Regions from separate parts of the Lentibacillus sp. L22 genome, predicted to be linked through region 2. Evidence: riboswitches for the same ligand, from Rfam matches in the RefSeq annotation. Region 2 holds a riboswitch; each other region holds the start of a gene.
What was found. Region 2 has a riboswitch for S-adenosylmethionine ahead of metK (methionine adenosyltransferase). Riboswitches for the same ligand answer to the same signal wherever they lie in the genome.

Region 1: another riboswitch for S-adenosylmethionine. It lies ahead of ABRT01_RS07230 (methionine ABC transporter ATP-binding protein); the one in region 2 lies ahead of metK (methionine adenosyltransferase).
Region 3: another riboswitch for S-adenosylmethionine. It lies ahead of ABRT01_RS01410 (phosphoadenylyl-sulfate reductase); the one in region 2 lies ahead of metK (methionine adenosyltransferase).

What each region holds. Positions count from the first base shown of each region.
Region 1 covers NZ_JBFNXI010000010.1:63,563-68,544, forward strand. Annotated here, with positions in the region: gene ABRT01_RS07210 (arsenate reductase family protein) at 1-283, shown strand, start outside; gene gcvH (glycine cleavage system protein GcvH) at 480-863, shown strand; gene ABRT01_RS07220 (toprim domain-containing protein) at 998-1,351, shown strand; gene ABRT01_RS07225 (thioredoxin family protein) at 1,362-1,676, shown strand; SAM riboswitch class I at 1,891-1,999, shown strand; gene ABRT01_RS07230 (methionine ABC transporter ATP-binding protein) at 2,151-3,182, shown strand; gene ABRT01_RS07235 (methionine ABC transporter permease) at 3,172-3,840, shown strand; gene ABRT01_RS07240 (MetQ/NlpA family ABC transporter substrate-binding protein) at 3,856-4,689, shown strand; gene ABRT01_RS07245 (YuzK family famiily protein) at 4,908-4,982, shown strand, end outside.
Region 2 covers NZ_JBFNXI010000031.1:25,330-30,311, reverse strand. Annotated here, with positions in the region: gene asnB (asparagine synthase (glutamine-hydrolyzing)) at 1-272, opposite strand, end outside; gene metK (methionine adenosyltransferase) at 402-1,601, opposite strand; SAM riboswitch class I at 1,764-1,872, opposite strand; gene ABRT01_RS12985 (hypothetical protein) at 2,052-3,437, opposite strand; gene pckA (phosphoenolpyruvate carboxykinase (ATP)) at 4,325-4,982, shown strand, end outside.
Region 3 covers NZ_JBFNXI010000002.1:98,555-103,536, forward strand. Annotated here, with positions in the region: gene ABRT01_RS01405 (assimilatory sulfite reductase (NADPH) flavoprotein subunit) at 1-1,375, opposite strand, end outside; gene ABRT01_RS01410 (phosphoadenylyl-sulfate reductase) at 1,475-2,209, opposite strand; SAM riboswitch class I at 2,316-2,417, opposite strand; gene ABRT01_RS01415 (IclR family transcriptional regulator) at 2,582-3,343, opposite strand; gene ABRT01_RS01420 (CaiB/BaiF CoA transferase family protein) at 3,450-4,670, opposite strand; gene ABRT01_RS01425 (acyl-CoA dehydrogenase family protein) at 4,779-4,982, opposite strand, start outside.

The DNA of each region.
Region 1 (4,982 bases), on a different contig from region 2:
TATAGATTATACAAGTATACATATTGTGGACAACCCGCCATCACAGGAAGAATTGATGCAATTGATCGAGAAAAGCGGGTTGCCTGCAAAGAAGTTTTTCAATACGAGTGGCAAGAAGTATCGGGAAGGAAATTTCAAGGAAAAAATTAAGGATGCAAGCACCGAAGAAATGGCAGAAATGCTCGCATCCGATGGCATGTTGATCAAACGGCCGATCGTCACGGATGGACAGAATGTAACGGTTGGATTTAAGGAAGAAACTTTTCAGGAAAATTGGTTGTAAAATTAAAGTGAAATACTAGAAATAAACGAGAATACCTAGTATAGTAATATTGCAATGAATAAAGAGGATGTTCAAAAAGTCCGGTAAAAATGACCTCAGACTACTGTTGACGTTACAACAGGACGCCCTAAGACCTTAGCTGATCTTGGTCCTTTTTATACTCCTTTTTGAACGCACTTTAACGGAGGGATTTTCAATGAGCTTACCAGAAGAATTATTATATTCAGAAGAACATGAGTGGGTAAAAAAAGAAGACGATAAAGTCAGAATCGGAATTACAGATTTTGCCCAAGATGAATTAGGCGACATTGTTTTTGTTGAATTACCAGAAGTTGGTGACGACATCGAAGCAGATGAGCCTTTCGGAAGTGTGGAATCGGTAAAAACTGTTTCAGAATTGTATGCGCCAATTAGTGGTAAAGTTGTTGAAGTAAATGATGATTTAGAGGACAACCCTGAATTTGTGAACGAATCACCATATGAAAAGGCGTGGATGATTGTCGTTGAACCATCGGATGAATCAGAAATGGATGACCTGCTGTCGGCTAAACAATACGAAGAAGTAACGCAGGAAGACTAATTTCCACAAATGAATAGTACATGTCAGAAGGCTGGCTTGCACCGAAAAAGAAGGTGTATAGTCAGCCTTATTCACATCATAAGATGGTAATAGGGAAGCTTTTTGCTTGAATTGGTAAGGAGTGCTATGGGATCATGACAAATGAATCGGATAAGGTGATTATTGTTGAAGGGTTAACCGATAAAAAGCAAATCAAAAAAGTCATCACAGAGGACCTGGAAATTGTTTGTACGAATGGAACGCTGGGTGTGGAACGGTTTGATGAACTATTATATGCGTACGATTTGGATAATAAAGACGTATTTATTTTAGTTGATGAGGATGATTCAGGGATCAAGTTACGCAAACAATTGGCCCGGGAACTTCCGCATGCCAATCACTTATATGTCAGTAGTGAGTACCGGGAAGTAGCAACAACGCCCGAGCAGGTACTTGCGACAATTTTGGTTAGCAAAAGCATTGAGGTTAATCCGATATTTTTAATTTAGGGTGATCGTATTGCAGCAATTTACAGAAGAAGCAAAAGCAAAAGAGAGTTATTTTCTATATATTTTCACCCCGTTGTGTGGTACGTGTAAACTGGCCAGGACGATGCTGGATAAGATCGAGTCTGTACATCAGGAAAATATTTTTTACGAAATGAACGCCTCAATAAATCCGGAGTTTATGCAGGAATACAAGATCGAAAGTGTTCCGTGTTTGTTCATCAAACAAGATGGAAAAATCAAGGAGCGAGTTTATGCATTCCGCTCCATTGCCAATATTTATCACTATTTGCTTGAATATAAACCGGAATTGTTTGCGACATCATAATTCAACGAGGCTCTGGCAAACAAGTGGATCCAGCATGGACAAAGGGTATAAGGACAGGGTATCCATATTCTTATATTGCCTTTTGCAGGCGGTTGATCTACCAACCAATTGATGTAGGATAATTGGGAATTAGCGAACTATTGAACTTCATATTGACACTAGTGATTTGCAATGCTAATATTTAATTTATTATTAACAGCAATATATGATAAATCTCTTATCTTGAGCGGTGGAGGGACTGGCCCTGTGAACCCGCGGCAACCTTCAGGCAATTCGTTTGAAAGGTGCCAATTCCTGCAGAGTAGTACTTTGACAGATGAGGGAACTTAGAAGACATTAAAAACGTCTTTCTGTTCCCCGCAGAAAGACGTTTTTCCGTTATGTGGGGCATAATATAATCATGAAAATACAGATGATTTAAGTTTGTTTCCTGTATGGTTTGCCCTGGAAGGATTTTAAAAGGAGGACTATTTCTTGATTTCGATTGAAGGGTTGAGCAAAATTTTCTCATCATCCAATAATGAGCAAATCACTGCTGTGAATGAATTAACGTTAGATATACAAGAAGGCGAGATATTCGGGGTGATCGGATATAGCGGGGCGGGAAAGAGTACGTTTGTCAGGCTGCTGAATCGGCTGGAGGAACCGACGAGCGGACGGATTGTTATCCATGACCACGATATTACCGAGATGAATGCGAAACAGCTTCGGGTTGCCAGACAAGAAATCGGTATGATCTTTCAACATTTTAATCTGCTTTGGTCACGGACGGTCAAAGACAATATCGCATTTCCGCTGGAGATTGCAGGTGTTCCAAAGGACAAGCGTGACAAGCGGGTGAAGGAATTAATCAATCTTGTTGGTCTTACGGAACGCGAGAATGCTTACCCATCCCAGTTAAGTGGTGGACAAAAACAGCGGGTGGGAATTGCCAGAGCGCTTGCAAATAACCCGAAAGTATTATTATGTGACGAAGCAACTTCGGCGTTGGATCCGGAAACAACCGATTCCATTTTGGACCTGTTGGTGGATATTAATAAACAGCTGGGATTAACGATTATCTTAATCACCCATGAAATGCACGTCATTCGCAAAATTTGTAACCAGGTCGCTGTCATGGAAAAAGGAAAAATTGTGGAGCAAGGCGATGTGTTGGACATATTTTTGCGGCCGCAACAGCAGGTAACGAAGCGTTTTGTTGAACAGGTGATGGGGACAGCAGATGAAAATGAAGGTGTAACAGATCTGATTAACACATATGAGCATGGTAAAATTGTTCGTCTGCATTTTATTGGGGAAACTGCCAATCAGGCACTCATCAGCAAGGTGGCCAAGGAGTTTTCCATCGACGTAAATATCCTGCAGGGAAAAATTACGCAGACACAGGCAGGAGCCTATGGAACATTGTTTGTTCAGATGATCGGCGAAACGTCTGAATTGAACAAGGCGCTCCGGTTTATTCAGGATACCTCGGTAGAAGTGGAGGTGTTCCGTGATGCTGACTGATTTATTTCCTAATTTGAATATGGAAGATTTTTGGGATGCGACCTATGAAACATTTTATATGACCTTATTGGGACTTCTTGGTACATTTATTCTGGGAATTTTACTAGGGTTGCTCTTATACCTGACAGCTAAAGATGGGATATGGCAGAATAAATTTATTAACCTAATTGTTGCTGCTGCTGTCAATATCTTTCGTGCGATCCCATTTATTATTTTGATCTTTTTGTTATTCCCATTTACCGATTTTTTACTAGGAACGATTCGCGGCCCCAATGCTGCATTGCCTGCCTTAATTATCGGGTCGGCACCGTTTTATGGCCGATTAGTTGAGATTGCTCTAAAAGAAGTGGATAAAGGTGTGGTTGAGGCTGCAAAATCCATGGGGGCAAAAACAAGAACAATTATCTTTCGCGTCTTACTGCCGGAATCGATGCCTGCTTTGATTTCCGGATTAACGGTGACCGCAATTGCGTTAATTGGTTATACGGCAATGGCTGGAGTAATTGGCGCTGGAGGATTAGGTAATTATGCCTATTATTTTGGTTTCCAGCGACGTGACTTTGATGTTGTCCTTGTTTGTACTGTGGCAATTGTTATCATTGTATTTATTTTTCAGTTCATTGGCGACTTTATTTCCAATAAATTAGATAAAAGATAGAGAGGGGAATTTTTGATGAAAAAGGTTTTTATACTTCTGTCTGCAATACTGGTACTTCTTTTAGCGGCTTGTGGCGGTGGTTCCAGTGAGGGTAAAGATGAAGACGGTAATACAACCATTAAAGTGGGTGCAACAAGTGTCCCACATGCCGAAGTATTGGAAAAGGCGAAACCGATCTTGAAAGAAAAAGGGATTAATTTAGAGATTGAGGAATTTCAAGATTATGTATTACCTAACGATGCACTTGCTGATAGTGATCTGGATGCGAATTATTTTCAAACCATTCCCTTCTTAGAACAAGTGATAAAAGATACCGGCTACGATCTGGATTACATTGATGGCATTCATATTGAACCAATGGGGATTTATTCAAAAGATATTAAAAGTCTGGATGACGTCAAAAATGGTACAGAAGTGATTATGAGTAATTCAGCGTCAGACCATGGACGGATACTGGAATTATTTGAAAAAAGTGGCTTAATCAAGCTGGATGATAATGTGGATAAAGTAAATGCGCAGATTGATGATATTGTTGAAAATCCAAAGCATTTAAAATTTTCAGCTGATTATGATGCTGCAATTTTACCGGAACTCTATAATAAAGAAGACAATGTCCTTGTTGCAATCAATACTAACTATGCAATTCAGGCTGATTTAAATCCACTGAAGGATGCTTTGGCTATAGAGGACGAAAATTCCCCATATGTGAATGTGGTTGCCGTACGATCGGAGGATAAAGATAATGAAGCATTAAATACACTTGTTGATGTGCTGCAATCCAAAGAAATACAAGATTTTATGATGGACAAATACGATGGAGCAGTTGTCCCGGTCGGTGGCGAGGATTAAATTGCAACGTTTAGAAAATATCGAGTAAATGACAGGTATAAGGGTGAAAATAAAGGTATTTAACGAAAAATAATTATTGTGTTTACCGCAGAAGGATTTTTCCTGCGCAATGAATTGTCTGAGGTTTATATTCGTTTTGTCAGGGGAATTGTCCTTGTGTTAACCTTATGATTGTAAATAAAACGAAAGGATGATTCACTATTCATAGTGGAATACGAATGAATTACACTCCCGAAATGGAAAAGGCAATGCAGCAGTCTCATGGAATAGGTTACGCTGAATATGGGAGGAAG
Region 2 (4,982 bases):
CGTAGATCTTCCCGAAGTTCAACATAATTATAGATTTCACCATTGAAAATAAGCCATATTTTTTCATTTTGATAGCTGAGTGGCTGCTGACCACTTTCGATATCGATAATGCTTAAACGTCTAAATCCAAACGATACATAATGATCGTGAAAATAACCCTCGTCATCGGGTCCACGATGGGTTATAATGTTATTTTGCCGCTCAAAGGCCTGTATTGCCGTTTCATTTGGCAACCCCGGCTTATTGCGAATCATTCCGATAAATCCACACATTGGCTTTAGCCTCACTCTCTTGCTCTCGTAATCATATCTTTTTGAGTATATCACAAACGATGACCTATTTCGATAAGAATATCGGCTCAAAAAATATATAATAATAACGAAAAGTCATACCAATTGTTCTTATATCTGTACCAATGCTTTTAATTCCTCAACTTTATCCGTCTTCTCCCATGGGAATAGGATGTCGGTTCGGCCAAAATGTCCGTAGGCAGCTGTTTTTTTGAAAATAGGCCGTTGTAAATCAAGCATACGAATAATGCCGGCTGGGCGTAAATCAAACAATTCTCGAACCGCTTCAACCAATCTTTCTTCATTAACTGTTCCCGTGTCAAACGTGTTAATGGCTATCGATACTGGTTCAGCGACACCAATTGCATACGCAAGCTGTACTTCACATGTTTTGGCAAGCCCGGAAGCAACTATATTTTTGGCAACATAACGGGCGGCATATGCTGCGGAGCGATCCACTTTGGTTGAATCTTTACCACTAAATGCACCGCCGCCATGACGGGCATATCCTCCGTATGTGTCAACAATAATTTTCCGTCCCGTTAATCCGGCATCCCCTTGTGGACCGCCAATAACAAAGCGGCCTGTTGGATTAATGAAATATTTCGTTGTTTCATCCAGCAGGTATGCCGGAACGACTGGGCGAACGACATACTCAAGCAAATCCCTTTCAATTCGTTCAGTTGAAATATCCTGGTGATGCTGGGTGGAAATAACGATTGTATCCACTTTTACCGGATTATCCTGGTCATCATATTCTACTGTTACCTGGGTTTTCCCATCCGGTCTCAAGTAATCAAGTGTGCCATCTTTTCGCACGTCCGCCAAACGTTTTGCCATTTTATGCGCCAACGAAATCGGCATTGGCATGAACTCTTCTGTTTCATCACAGGCAAACCCAAACATCAAGCCTTGGTCCCCGGCACCGATCGCCGCGATTTCCTCATCCGACATTCGGCCTTGCCGTGCTTCCCAGGCGGTATCTACACCCTCGGCAATATCGGGCGATTGTTCATCAATCGCTGTAAGTACAGCACATGTTTCCGCATCAAAACCATATTTTGCTCTGGTATAACCGATATCTTTAATCGTTTGCCTGACTATTGCCGGAATATCCACATATGTGCTCGTCGTTATCTCGCCAGAAACCAATACCAAACCGGTTGTTACAGTGGTTTCACAAGCGACACGGGCGTTTGGATCCTTTGCTAAAATTTCATCCAAAATCGCATCCGAAATCTGATCGCAAATTTTATCAGGATGCCCTTCCGTGACCGATTCGGATGTGAATAAACGTCGATTTGCAGCCATAGGCCAAATCTCTCCCTTTAATTTTGGTACGGAACTCATCATTATTGATTATCATACATGTTGTTCAAACATCTTGGATGATGCATGTTTTTAATTGAATACAATTTCCTTAAAAACAAAAAAAGCCTTTCCCGTATGGAGGAAAGGGTTCGTGGCCTTTCGCTCTTATTGTTCAAGGAATTATCCTTGCATCAGATTAGCACCTTTTCACACGTTTGTGATGGTTGCCGGGTTTCATCGGGCCTGTCCCTCCACCAACTCTGAATAAGAGAGTCCGTTCGTCATTTATCGTAACGAAAACACCTGTTTATGTCAATGTTTTTATCCGTTATTCTGTTGTATCATAGAAGCCCTATGAGCCTTTGGGATCTATTTATATTTAAGTCACCAACAATAATAGTGACAATTAAAAAATCTTACAAAGGGGCTTGATAGTAAAATATACGGTGTTTACATATATTTAATATCTACTGAGTCTAGGAACTCTGCCACTTTATCATCATCTAAAGGGGCTACATCCATCTTTTCAGTATTATCCGTTAAATACTGAGTGTATTCCTGCATATCCATTCCTTCCTCCTCTTGAATAAATTCCTCTGGAGGAAATTGTGAAGGAATTGGGTAAATATTAATGGTTCCATCTCCATTACTTGAATAAGTAATAATACCATTTGCTGTCATGTCTGAAGTTAGAATCACAACATCTTCTGGATAATTAGAACTTTTATCAACGTGAGGATTAATAGGCGTCCCCACTGATACCTTGTTAACATTTAGTTCTGTAATATCCTGTACTTCCATAAACTGCATCCAGACACGAGCATATTCAATTTCTTCTTCTGAATAACTGTCTAAAGAAGCTGTTTCTTTTTTATCGTTTTGATCTAGTTCTGAATCCTCCTCCTTATCATTGGACTTGTTACTATCTTCTTTCTGATCAGTTTCTTCACTAAAGTGCCCTTCTATAGCCTCTTCAACAGTTGAATCCTCCAAATAGTCACTTTCGTCTGCCTCTATCCCACCTACGTAAACTTCTACATGATCTATATTATCCATATTGAATGGGACTGAGTCTAATGCCTCGACATTTTTAACCTTTCCAGATTTAAGAACATGATCATCTTCTAGATCCTCTGTATCTAAAACTGTTCCCAGCAGTTCCCCATCTTCATCGTAAACACCAATACCTGCATAGTACTTGGCGTCTCTGTCATCTTTATTTTCAATATTAAAGGTAATATCTGCATCAGTAACAGGAATGTCTTCCCTCCCCTGAATCGTTCCTTCAGACATATCTTCTTTTTTCCATTCTTCCGGTTCCTGTAATTCTCCCATTGGATTAATAGAATCTTTATCAAGCTCAATGTTTACTAGTTTATCCGCTGATATTGGCTTAGCTTCATAATCAATTTCTACGTGGTCTAATTCTTTGTATTTGTCCTTGTAGTCTAAATATAAATTAATAAAGCTTTTTTCATCAACATCCATAACAACTGGAGCAATAGCCGTACTATTAAAAATATCTTCCTGACCAGTATTTACTTCTATAGCCTTATCTTCATCATTAAACAGTGTAATTTCCACATCAGAGATAATTACAGGTGTTTCACCCTCATTTTTTAAAGTCCCATATACCCCAAGTGCGTCCATACCAAAGCTATCATTGAAAAACTTTTTATGGAATAGATCCGCAGTTACTACTTTAATTTCTTTTTCATCTTCCTGTTTTTCTGTATCTGATTTTGTATCCTCTTTATCTTCTTCACTATTTCCACATGCAACTAATACCATTGACAACAACCCCGCTAACAACATCATCATTAATTTTTTATTCATTTTTCCTATCTCCCTTTATTTTACGCTTCGGTGAAACTCCTCCAGTACAATCCGGTCTTTATACTTTATCCTTATCATTGTAGGGAACATATGTCAATGATCCTGGTTAGAACTTTCAATAAATTATCTAGGCTTTGTTTTTATGTACATGCTTCTAGTTACCCTTGTTCTGGCATTCAATTTAGTAGCTTTTTACAAATGAATATAATCACTTAAACGTTCACAACATTATAGTCATGGCAATAACCAATAAATTCTCCTTACAAACCAATGTAATTTAGATATGGTTTTTCTCCATTGTCTTGTTTAATCTCCCATCTTCCAAAAAGTCTCAATAAGCAAATTTGAACAACAAAAACCAACTCCCTTTTTAATGGAGAATTGGTCTGAAGTTAACTAAATATATGTACGCGTAATTGAAACTAACTCTCAAGGATATTGACATCAAACAGGCATTTTACCTTTACAACCCTTTTTAATCCTGTCCCTCCGCCAAAACCGAAGAAAGGAGTTCATTTACCATTAAACGTTCTTTAACTTTTGGTCGATTCCCATCAGGTTGATATCCGCTTTTTTAGGTTGATACTCCCCCTGTTTTCGGTTGATTCCGTCTTTTTCAGGTTGATACACCCGCACTTTTGGTTGATATCCGCCTTCTGAGGTTGATATCCCACCACTTTTGGTCGATTCCCGCTTTCTAAGGTCGATATCCCTCCGATTCTAACCGACACTTGCTTTTCCTGGTTGATGTTCTTCCGCTAATTCAACATTTCAAAGAAAATTAATACATTAGTATGGACTATATGAATTAATGTGTTATACTAATAATCAAACTTGAAATTTGACATATCGTAAGTATAACTTACACCAAAAGGAAGGTGGCTCACATGAAAGCGATGGAACGATCAACACTGGCCGATAAACTATTGGCAGAAGGAAATATCCTGCAAAACCTGTCTGTTCCAAGACTTGTTGAAAAAATTCTTGCCAGACGTGAAGGTATCTTAACTGAAACCGGTGCCATCCAGGCGACAACCGGCAAATACACCGGGCGTTCTCCACAAGACAAGTTTATTGTAAAAGATGACACATGTAAACAATTTATTGACTGGGGCCTTGTAAACCAGGCAATTGATGAGGATAAATTTGAACAATTATATGAAAAAGTTATTGTCCATTTAAAAAACCGGGATGAATTATATTCTTTTAAAGGCTTTGCTGGTGCCGATAAAAAGTACCGCTTGCCCATTCAAGTGATTAATGAATATGCCTGGCATAACTTATTTTCCAGACAATTATTTATCACACCAACCGAAGAGGAACTTGCCACGCATCATGCTGAATTCACGATCATTTCTGCACCTGAATTCAAAGCGGATCCAGCAGTGGACGGGACAAGTTCGGAGGTGTTTGTTCTGATTTCATTTAAACGGCGTACCATTTTAATTGGTGGAACCGAGTATGCCGGGGAAATTAAAAAATCGGTATTTTCCATTATGAATTATTTGCTTCCTCAAAAGAATATTCTGTCAATGCACTGTTCAG
Region 3 (4,982 bases), on a different contig from region 2:
TAAAATTCGGATTATGCTGAATATAAACCGGTAATCGATCACCAGGTTCCAATCGTTCAGCCGTCTGAAGCGAACAGACACCAGCTCGATCGCGATTATGGGCATGATAGCGAACCGTTCCAATCGTTAAGTGAACTTCATCCGGATTTGCTTTATGGCTGCTTGTAATCGAATAAAGTCTTGGTGGTATCTTTCTAAGAATCTGTACAAATTCGCCTGGTGTCAGCTCCCGTGTTGGCGGAAAGTCATTGATCAAATCAAGCAAATCCCTGCCAACAAGATAATCTTTCAACGTTTCCTCCTGCCCTGGTGCAACTAAATCCACCAACTTATCATTTCGGAAAATCTCCGCCGCTTTTTGCATGAGTGGTTTTGTCAGACAGGTAATTTCCAGGTTTTTATGCAATGCATCATAAATCGAACGAATATCACCTTTTTTATTTACCGGTACAGTTTCTTCAGGATCCCAGTTCATCTCGTGGATCAGTTGATTTACCAGAATTGGATCGTTTTCCGGGATGATCCCTACACTATCACCCGGTTCAAAGGAAAAATTAGACCCCTCCAGTGATAATTCCAGATGACGCGTTTCTTTATTTGATCCGCGACCATTCAAATTGAGATTTTCCAAGATTTCTGCCTGAAATGGATTAGTTCTGGAATAGGTTGGCAGATCATGTTCTTGTGTTTGACTCCCCACCTGTTGGGTATGTGCATCGTCCGATTGCGGAACGGCTTTTTTCGCTTCACACACTTTTTCTAATACACCGTTTATCCATTCTTCTGCGGGTTCATCAAAATCAACATCACAATCAACCCGTGGATGAAGTCTTTCCCCACCTAACTCCTCCAACCGTTTATCAAAATCTTTCCCTGTTTGACAGAAAAACTCATAGGACTGATCCCCCAAGGAAAGTACCGAAAAACGCAAATCCTTTAGTTTCGGTGCTTTTCTGCTAAACAAATATTCGTAAAAGGAAACGGCATTATCTGGAGGATCTCCTTCTCCATGCGTGGCTGTCACAATCAGCAAGTCTTGCACATTCTTCAACTTTTTTACTTTAAAGTCATCCAGGGCCGAGCAGGTTACCTTAAAACCCTGCCCCTCTATTTTTTTAGTTAGCTCCTCTGCCAACGTCTGCCCATTACCGGTCTCGGATCCGAATAAAATGGTTACTTCTCTTAAAGCGGGTTGGTCGATATTGGTTGGTGCTTGCTCCTGATTTGGCACCGTCAACCCGTTTTGTACTGTCAGAGAAGCTGCCAAATATCCGCTCAGCCAAACTTTTTGCGTCTCTGTCAAGGTTGGAAGCAGACGTTGCAAAATATCGGTTTGTTCTTGACTAAATGGGCTATTGTTTACTTGTAATTCCAAAACAAATTCACCTCACAATAAACATAATTATATTTATTAAATGTATCGCTTTACTAAGGTTTAAAACAAACAGTGTCATTAGCCATTATATCAATAAGGTTACTGTCCGTTACTGCCTGGCAAATGCAATCCACACTCTGTTTTATTAAATCCTTGCCATCTGCCTGCTCTGGGATCATCAGAATCCGTTACTCGTGACGTACAAGGAATACAACCAATGCTTGGATATCCCTGATCATGTAGTTCATTATATGGCAAATCATTGTTTTTGATATACGCCCATACATCATCCCACGTCCAATGAATAAGCGGGCAAATCTTAATTGACTTGAAACGTTGATCCTTATTCACAAAATCAGTATGTTTACGACTTGCCGACTGCTCCCTGCGAAGACCGGAAATCCATGCAGGAGCGCCTTGTAAAACATCTTCCAGTGGTTTTATTTTCCGAATGAAACAACATTGATCCGGATTTCGTGTCCATAAGGCAGAACCATACTCCGCCGCTTGTTCTTCCAACGTTAGCTCTGGCTTTTTTAATTCAATGCGAAGATCGGGATATTTACCTTTTACCTTATCAATCAAATCATAGGTTTCTTGAAAATGAATCCCTGTATCTAAAAAAACAACGCTTGCATCTTGTTTCACCTTTGAAATTAAATCAATTAATACAATCCCCTCAGCACCAAAGCTACAAGCATAAACAACACCATCTCCGTATGAATCGTAAGCCCATTGTAAGATTGGAGATGCCCCTTGTGTCTCGTCAACCGGGTGAAAATCTTTAAAAGGGTCACCAGGAAAATTGTCGTACGTAATCGGGGACTTTTCCATTTATCATCCCTCCATAATAATTTGAGGTGAAAGTCGTGTATATAACCAGCCCCCCTCCAGCTTTGGAAGAAGAAGGGGGCAGAACTTAAATCCTAACCTAGCTCCCTTCTTATCTTTCAGACTATGTCTGCAGGATTTGGCACAGTGTTTCATACAACCTGTTGCCGAAGCTTCACCGGGCCTTTCCCTCCACCTCTCATGATAAGAAAACTTAAAATCAAACTAACTTTATAGGAATTGTATATTATTGAAAAAATGATGTCAATACTTATTTGAAAAATGGGCTTTAGGACACATAAATGTTTCTTTTTCCAATCTCTGTTCTGTAAAAAATAATGGGGCAGGAAATCCGATCCCCTGTCCCATCTATACTTAGTCTTGCTTGTATCCTAAAACATAAGAAATCTTAGCCGCCCCTTCCATCACTTTTTTTGCTACTTTGTACTTTTGCTTTTCATCATAATGATTTAAAGGAATAACACAAGTAATACAACCAATCACCTTTTGTGTCGAATCAAAAATTGGAGCGGCAGTACCTGATGCACCCGCCAATCGCTCACCTAAAGTAATCATATAGCCTTGTTCGCGTATTAGCTTTATTTCATCACAAATTTGTTCCTGTTCATCAATGTCAACCGCCTCTTTTTCAAAAATCCTCTGAATTTCATCATCATCCAAGTGAGCCAATACGACCTTTCCGCTTGCCGCAATATGGATAGATTGCAACACACCGATTTCCAGAACATATTGCAAAGGATTTTGGCTGTGTACGCCCTCAACAAAGGAAATCTTCCTATGCTGTGGATGATATAGTCCTAAATAGACAGATTCAGTAATCGTGGATGAAATTTCCTCCATGAATGTTCTGGCAACCTGTTTGATTTCTACTTGTGACGATATAATGGAAGCCATTCGAACGAGTTCGGGCCCAATGGTGTATTTTCCGGTTTGGGCGGATATACCTAATATGTTTTCATCTCTTAACGTTTTTAGATTACGATGCAAGGAGCTTACCGGTATTTCCAGATAACGTGCCAGTTCGTTTACTCCCCAGTCTGATTTTTCATCGGTAAATGCTCTGATGATTGCAAAAGCTTTGGAAATGACATTTGGATTAAAACGTGAATTCACCATATCGTACTCCCCCCCCCATATTAATAAATATTATGGGCTAGAAAAAAGGAACTTTCAACCAAATAGTCGTAGTGAACTGACCTGCATCTACTGGCCTCCTTTACCCCTAAATAGCCCCTTCTTCTTTTAATTGATCTATATCTTCTTTGGAAAGACTCATCTCTTGCTGCAAAAATAGTTCAGTGTGTTCTCCCAAAAGTGGGGGATGTTTTTTAATCGAAATTGGCGTTTTAGAAAAAATGACTGGATTTCGCACTAATTTCACCTTACCCAAAGTAGGGTGTGGTATTTCTTCAACCATTTTTCTTGATTGAACTTGCGGATGTTCAAACACCTCTTTTACATTATTGACCGGACCCGAAGGCACTCCTTTTTCCGAAAGTAGTGTAAACCATTCATTTGCATCTTTCCAAACCATTATTTTTTGTATCTTGTCTGTTAATTCTTCCCGATTTTGAATGCGTTTGGCATTTGTTTTAAATTTAGCCTCTTTACTCCATGAAGGCATGCCAAGTATTTCGGAAAACTTCTGAAACTGCCGATCATTCCCGCAGGCCACCATGAGAGGTTTATCCTTGCATTGAAATACCTGATAGGGAACAATATTGTTATGATTGTTCCCTACTCTTTTGGAAACATTCCCCTTCATTAAATAACTACTCGCGACATTTGCTAGAGAGCTAACTTGCACATCCAATAAAGAAATGTCAATCTGTTGACCTTCACCGGTTAAATCTCTAATCCTTATTGCTGAAAGAATACTAATTACTGTATATAATGAGCTCATAATGTCTACTACTGGCAGCCCGACACGTGTTGCTTCTCCATCTGGTTGACCAGTTACATCCATTAAACCGCCAACCGCCTGCAAAACCGGGTCAAAACCAGGTTCTTTAGCAAAAGGACCTGTTTGACCGTATCCAGTGACTGAGCACATAATTATTTTTGGATTGACCTTTTCCAAAGCAGAATACGCTAATCCTAAACGCTCCATCGTACCTGTTTTAAAATTTTCTATTACCACATCAGCATTTTTGACAAGATCTAAAAAAAGTTTTTTTCCCGACGCCTTTTTTAAATTCAATGTAATCGCTCGCTTATTACGGTTTGCCGATAGATAGTATGTACTTTCATTATCAACAAAAGGCCACCAATCACGAATACTATCGGTACCTCCTGGCGCTTCCACGCGAATCACATCGGCTCCTAGATCACCCAGTATCATCGATCCAGCCGGTCCCGCAAAAACCCTCGACAAATCAAGAACCCTTATATCCTCCAACGCTTGCTTCATTGTAAATTCCTCCTTATCTGATTGGGACAGCATATATCTAATGGAATAGTTCAGTTCGACGTTGTCTCTCCCCCTGTCCCACCACACACTCCATGTAAACGTTTTGGCAACAAAGGAAACATTTCTTGTCCACGTCCGACTCTATTGCAAATCACTCGCTAAATGAAACCGCCGTGGAATTTTATGCCGATTTGCATCCTTAATTCCCAATGCATCTTCCGCGATGAGGATTCGTTGAACATTTGGTGCACCTTCGCCCATGTGCAACATATTCGCATAGTTCATATACTTCATGATCGGATACTCGTCAGTCAAGGCATAACCACCAAAAATTTCATAGGCAGC